One region of the Paenibacillus sp. lzh-N1 genome, then DNA from elsewhere that is predicted to be linked to it. Evidence: riboswitches for the same ligand, from Rfam matches in the RefSeq annotation. Region 1 holds a riboswitch; the other holds the start of a gene.
What was found. Region 1 has a riboswitch for S-adenosylmethionine ahead of C0638_RS12950 (methionine ABC transporter ATP-binding protein). Riboswitches for the same ligand answer to the same signal wherever they lie in the genome.
Positions count from the first base shown of each region.

Region 2: another riboswitch for S-adenosylmethionine. It lies ahead of metA (homoserine O-acetyltransferase MetA); the one in region 1 lies ahead of C0638_RS12950 (methionine ABC transporter ATP-binding protein).

Region 1 covers NZ_CP025696.1:2,850,946-2,854,367, reverse strand. The annotation lists gene C0638_RS12955 (methionine ABC transporter permease) at 1-519, opposite strand, end outside; gene C0638_RS12950 (methionine ABC transporter ATP-binding protein) at 506-1,537, opposite strand; SAM riboswitch class I at 1,674-1,812, opposite strand; gene C0638_RS12945 (Cthe_2314 family HEPN domain-containing protein) at 1,941-2,660, opposite strand; gene C0638_RS12940 (UbiD family decarboxylase) at 2,715-3,422, opposite strand, start outside.
Region 2 covers NZ_CP025696.1:86,435-89,856, forward strand. The annotation lists gene C0638_RS00420 (PLP-dependent transferase) at 1-637, opposite strand, end outside; gene metA (homoserine O-acetyltransferase MetA) at 762-1,679, opposite strand; SAM riboswitch class I at 1,796-1,922, opposite strand; gene corA (magnesium/cobalt transporter CorA) at 2,473-3,408, shown strand.

The DNA.
Region 1 (3,422 bases):
CCCGATCATACCGGACATTGCCGTGTACGATACGAGTGTAACGACGGTAATGGTTAATGCGGCAAGCAGGCCCGGAAGTGCCTCACGCAACAGCACACGCCGGATAATTTGTCCTGTCGAGGCTCCCATCGCTTGTGCAGCCTCAATGACACCTTTGTCCACTTCACGCAGAGACGTTTCGACAAGACGTGCAAAGAAAGGGGCAGCCCCGATAACCAATGGCGGAATGGTTCCCAGCACTCCGGTCGAGGTACCTACCAACGATCGTGTAAAAGGAATAAGTGCAACGATCAAAATGATAAATGGTACGGAACGCAAAATATTAACGATGAAGGATAATACAATGTATATCACCTTCATCAGAGTCAACGAGGAGCGGCTCGCCAGAAACAACAATATACCGAGCGGCAAACCAATAACGAGGGTGAACAATGCAGATGCCCCGAGCATCTGAAGGGTTTCCAGAGTAGAATTCCCCAGCTCTTCCCAACTCACTTGCGAAAAATCAAGTTCGCTCATTGTCAATCACCTCCACATCAAGTCCTTGTCCAGATACTTCGCGCAGCGTATGCTCTATATCTGAATGGTTTCCTTCAAAACGAACGATCAGCTGTCCATACGGTACATTTTTAATCGTAGAGATGGTTCCCTGCAAGATTGCAAAATCAACACCCGTACTTCGAGCCGTACGCGACAGAATCGCATCATAAGTTTTACTGCCCAAGAAGGAGATACGTACCACCTGTGCCGATTCCCCGCTACCTGCAGCTGCAATCGCTGCTTGTAACTCCTCGGGATGTTCTGCCTCCCGCTGGATAAAGTCCTTAGTTACCTGATGCTGTGGCTTCAAAAACACTTCCGCCACCGGACCTTGCTCCACGATATCGCCCTGATGAATGACGCCAACTCGATCACAAATGCTTTGAATGACATGCATCTCATGAGTAATCAATACGATGGTCAAATTAAAACGTTGATTAATATCCAACAGCAATTTCAGGATAGACCCTGTCGTCTGCGGATCAAGCGCAGACGTCGCTTCGTCACACAGCAACACATGCGGATCACTAGCCAGTGCCCGTGCAATTCCTACCCGCTGCTTCTGTCCACCCGAGAGCTGTGACGGATATTTTCCACTGTGTTCTTTGAGCCCCACTAGTTCCAGCAGCTCGCGAACTTTCTTGTCCATCTCCTGCTTAGGGGTATTTACCAGACGCAATGGAAATGCAATGTTGTCATACACTGTCGCTGAAGACAACAAATTAAAATGTTGAAAAATCATTCCGATTTTTCGACGTTGCTTCTGTAACTGGGATTGACTCACAGTGACAAGATTAACCCCATCTACCCATACTTCGCCTGAAGTAGGGCGCTCCAATAAATTAATACAGCGGATCAACGTACTTTTGCCCGCCCCGGAATGACCAATCACCCCGAATATTTCTCCACGCTTTATAGAAAGATTCAACCCGGACAACGCATTAACGCGTCGGTTGCCTTTACCATAATGCTTGGTTAATTGCTTAAGCTCTATCAACGTGCTGCGACCCCCTTCACTTCTTCCTTACCCTTTTAACCAGTTGTCATCTCTCAGGATTGTATAAAATCGCTATTTATTTATACAAAAAAGAGCCCCTTTCACAGAATGAAAAGGGCCCCACCTTGCGAACCTTTTCTCATCTGCCAAAATCGCTATAACTCTAGCGGTTTTGTAGGAATTAGCACCATATGTTCCCTCCCGGTGCATTACACCGGGAAAGAACGGGTTGCCGGGCTTCATCGGGCCAGTCCCTCCACCTCTCTGGATAAGAAAATATGTTAAACTCCAGCTTTAGCTGTCCGTTTAGTTTATATAAAAAAATAATTCAAGCATTTTTCTGAAACTAGGTTTCAGTATAGATAGTTTACATTGCTTTGTCAAAGGATATTTTCTGTCATAATTATGGGCGCACTGCCCGGTTCTCCCATTGTTTCGCAGTATAAGAAAATGCGTTTGATAGCGACCGGCATACCATTTCCAAGCCCTGCTGCAAATCTTCCAGATGGTGATCGAGGTCCTCCAGTTGGATTTTGCCATACAAAGCACGGTGACGTTGCCAGAGATCATCCTGCATTTCCGTGTTCATATAGTGTATCTCCGTATTTCGCCGCTTACGCAGGCGATTGATGGCATCGTTATATGTGTCCTTGATATCAATTAAATTATCAGTCAATATAGGATGCATTTTGAGATACTTCAGCTGTCGCAACACAGTAAAATACGAATAATGCGCCTTATACTGCCCTGTTTTTAAATCATATAGGTCATTCATCCAGTTACCCAACTTATCCAAAATAGAGAATACCCGCACAAACCCATCCTTATAAAAGAATACGTACAAGGCATAATCGGATTTTTCATCCTTGCTCATATCTTCAGCGTATCCGGCTTTTACTTTCATACGAAAAAAGGCGGCAGCATGATGGCTCTGCTCCAGTTCATCCAATGACGACATTAGACCACGCGTCAAAATATCCGCCTTCCGAAAGTCATGAGTCGGATCACCACTGACCTGGATTTGTCGTTCCAGCAAATGTAACATGTCTGACATGCTATTCATGGCATCCAGCAGGAAACCATTATTTACACGCGGGGGCTCGCCCAACAGCTTGCGTATCATGCTTCACGCCTCCTTCATATCTGTAAAATCCGGCTGTTAAGATGCTTTAAGGCGTCAAGCGAAATAACTGGTCCACCGTTGATCTACAAGCTTAACAATATCCTCACGCGGCAGGACCTCATCAGGGTAGCCCGGCTTCATACGTGCATCCACCACAATCGGCAGCTTATAGTTCAGGTGATGTAAACGCACTTCGCTGTCAGCGTACATATCTGTAGCCGGGTTAAAGCGTGTGAATACCGTCCACAGGAACGAAGCTTGGGAGCGAACAACTTCTTTGGCATCGTCCACGATAAAGACAAGTGGCCACTCTTGCTCACCCGCAGCTAATCGCTCCAATACACGCGCAGCGAGTTCAGGCTCCTGCTCAAAGGACGAGCCGGATACAACGAGGCATCCTCCACAATAGGGTTCGATGTCACGAATTCCCGGCAGATCGCCCCCTTCATAAACGCGAGGCAATTCACGCACAGGCTCGCCTACTCCCATCAAAATCGCCTTACTGCCATGATTCAGCTTACGGCCCGTGTAATCGAGTGTATCGTGAGACGTATGGTTGAAAATAAACAAATCTCTGGCTGGATTAAATCGTTCCAAAATGGTTTCGAGCAACAGGTTAAAGTCGGATAAATCGATTACCCGATCCGTCAGCATCAGGAATTTGGTCAACGACAATTGGCCTTGACCCAGAATGGTAAAGCCGGATACCAGCGCTTCACGGGAGTAGCTTTCACGTACGACTGCCGCTGCCAGCGCATGTAC
Region 2 (3,422 bases), 2.8 Mb from region 1:
TCAACCCTGCCAGCACATCGTTGTGCCCGCCCAAATATTTAGTTGCGCTATGTACCACAATATCCGCACCCAGTTCCAATGGCCGCTGGAAATATGGTGTTAGCAGCGTATTATCTACAATAGTAAGCAACTCATGTTGTGATGCCCATGAAGCCACCGCTTGAATATCAGTTATCATCATTAACGGGTTTGTAGGCGTTTCTATGAATACAGCTTTGGTATTCGGTCGACATGACTGTTGGAGTGCTTCAAGATCGTTTGTATCCACATAGCTTGCGGTCACACCAAATTTGGATAAAATACGCTCTAGCAAACGATAGGTCCCGCCATAAAGATCCAGCGATACAATGAGGTGGTCTCCCTGTCCAAACAATGCAAATACAGTTTGCAGCGCTGCCATACCTGAGCTGCAAGCAAAGCCTGCATCACCAGATTCAAGTGCAGCAGCAGCCTCTTCCAGTACCTTTCGCGTGGGATTAATCGTCCGAATGTAATCAAACCCAGTGCTTTGGCCCAGACGGGGATGGCGGAACGCCGTAGATTGGTAAATCGGGTAATTAACAGCCCCAGTTACTGGCTCCTCAATTGAACCAATTTGTGCCAATCTGCTTTCGATTTTCCACTGTTTCTCACTCATATGAATCCTCCTGTTCACTTCCATAGTAGGTGCTATAACATATGCTGCAAAAATGGATGTCCAAGACTATACTGCTGCGCTACTGCAAGGTGTTACTGTATAAGGGTAAACGACAAGCCCCTTTTTAAATCTGAGGTCCGATATCATAAGGTGTTTCTTGGTATACATAATAGTTAAGCCAATTTGAAAACAATAAATTAGCATGAGCTCGCCAGATAGAGGGTGGTATGCGTTCAGGATCATCGTTAGGAAAATAATTTTTGGGGACGTCAATATCCAGTCCTTTGGCCACATCGCGGTCGTATTCCCATTTAAGTGAAAGCGGGTCATATTCAGAATGCCCTGTTACAAAAATTTGTTTACCGTCAAGTGTGGCTACCAGGTATACTCCAGCTTCCTCGGATTCGGATAAGACTTCTAATTCGGCAATATGATCAATATCTTCCCGCCGAACTTCTGTATGTCTGGAGTGAGGAGCATAAAACAGTTCATCAAAGCCGCGTAGCAATTTCACTTTAGGTTTAATCACGGTGTGTGGAAATACGCCAAAGCATTTGGTGTCGAGCCCGTATTTAGGGACATCGAAATGATGGTATAAGCCTGCCTGTGAGGCCCAACAGATATGCATGGTCGAAGTTACATTCGTTTTCGTCCATTCAAAGATTTGCCGGATCTCCTCCCAGTAGTTCACATCCTCAAACTCAAGCTGTTCAACCGGTGCTCCTGTAATGACCATGCCGTCAAAACGACTGTTCTTGATCTCATCAAACGTTTTATAGAACATGTTCAAATATTCTTGCGATGTATTTTTGGATACATGAGACTTCATATGCACCAGCGTAACGTCCACTTGCAACGGCGTATTGCCGACCAAGCGTAACAGTTGGGTTTCCGTCGTTTCCTTGGTAGGCATTAAATTCAAAATGGCGATACGCAACGGACGAATATCCTGATGATAAGCCAAGCTTTCATCCATTACGAAAATATTTTCGCCCTCCAGCACTTCCTTGGCAGGCAGCGTGTCTGGGATTTTAATCGGCATGTAAACTCACTCCTTGATCGGTAAGTTGTGCGAAAATCGTCTGGTAGAGATGCCAGCATATAATAAAAAGACCTTTCTCAGTTAGAGAAAGGTCATATTTGTATCCATATGCGCCTCTCTCATCTGTCAGGGCTACGCTTTTTTGTACAAAGCGCGAGTCCTGCAAGAATTAGCACCGTGCGATAAAAATCGCCGGTTGCCGGGTATCATCGGGCTAGTCCCTCCACCTGCTCTTGATAAGATTTCGCTATATTCATTTTGGGTTCACAAAGTTCTTGTTGTTCACTTTAATGCATCGGCTGGGCTTCGTCAAGATGGACTTGTAAATTTGTGCCCTGCATTCACATTTTGTCTACCTTTTCCATAGGTTAAATCATATCCTCCCTGTCGCAGAAGCTCATATGACTGCTGTTGATTTTGCCCATGATTTTGCGCTTGAAAGGCCGTAGGCCGAGCGTTATACTATACAAGTGCTAATAGGCAAAAATATGGTGCAGCAGTGTAGATTAGAGTGTTTTCTGCGATACTGTGGCAACCTAAAAAAAGAACATTTGTGAGGTGAATCCGGAATGGAAGGCGACCCGAGTCCGAATAGGCGGCGATCCCTGAACAACAGCATAGGAATGACTTCAGCTTGCCGAAAGACGGGACGCCAGGCTCCGTATGCTCCAAAAGCCTTCTGCTTTTGATGGTATGCACGCTTACCCGAACCGGCTAACTGGCTAACTGAGTCCATTCCTTATGCTTAAGGTAAACGTATTTCCGTTACGACGGAGCATAAGGAGTGACATATATGAAAATCCGTTTGGTTAACAACGGGGTTTTTACCCCTGTCGAAGAAATTGAAATGGCGCTCACTGCACCGGCAGAAGGCTTTTATTGGATTGATGCCGATGTCGAGGATCTGACAGTGCTCCAGCCCTTATTTTCTATGCATGATCTTGCAGTAGAGGACTGTTTAAGTGAAGAAGAACAGCGTCCAAAGATTGAAATTTATGAAAGCCATTATTTTATCGTTGTAAATAGTATTCGTTTTGATGATGAAGAAATATTTTTGCGTGCTTTGAACATTTTTCTCGGCCGCCATTTTATCATTACGGTGACCAAGCAGAAAATCAATGAGCTTCGTACTCTCAAGCCTATGCTGTGGGAGCAGGAAGTCAGCCAGCCTGACCGTTTTATGTATCTGTTGGTCGACTTGATCGTTGACAACTATTTTCTGGTTGGTGACCGGATTGAGGTTCGTATTGAAAAGCTGGAAGAAGACATTCTAATGCATACGAAAAAGTCGCACTTGAACGAAATCATCGGCTTGCGCAGTGAGATTTTATGGCTAAAAAAAGTGCTCGGCCCGCAAAAGGAAGTCATCAATACCCTGAACAAACGGGATTTGCGACTTATCGACGATCAACTACAAAAATATTTTAGCGACATTTATGAAAATGCTGTGAAAATTTCGGAGACTTTCGAAACTTATCGCGACTTGATGGGGAACCTTAGAGAAGCTTATCAGTCAAGTATCGCCAACCGTGCTAATGAAATCATGCGTGTGTTTACCGCCATTACAACCGTATTTATGCCGTTGACGGTCATTACCGGAATATATGGGATGAACTTTGATAATATGCCTGAGCTTCATACACGTTATGGTTATTTTGTCGTCATTGGGATTATGGTGGCACTAGGTGTCAGTATGTTCTGTATTTTCCGCAAGAAGGACTGGGTTTGAAAAGAAGAGAGTAA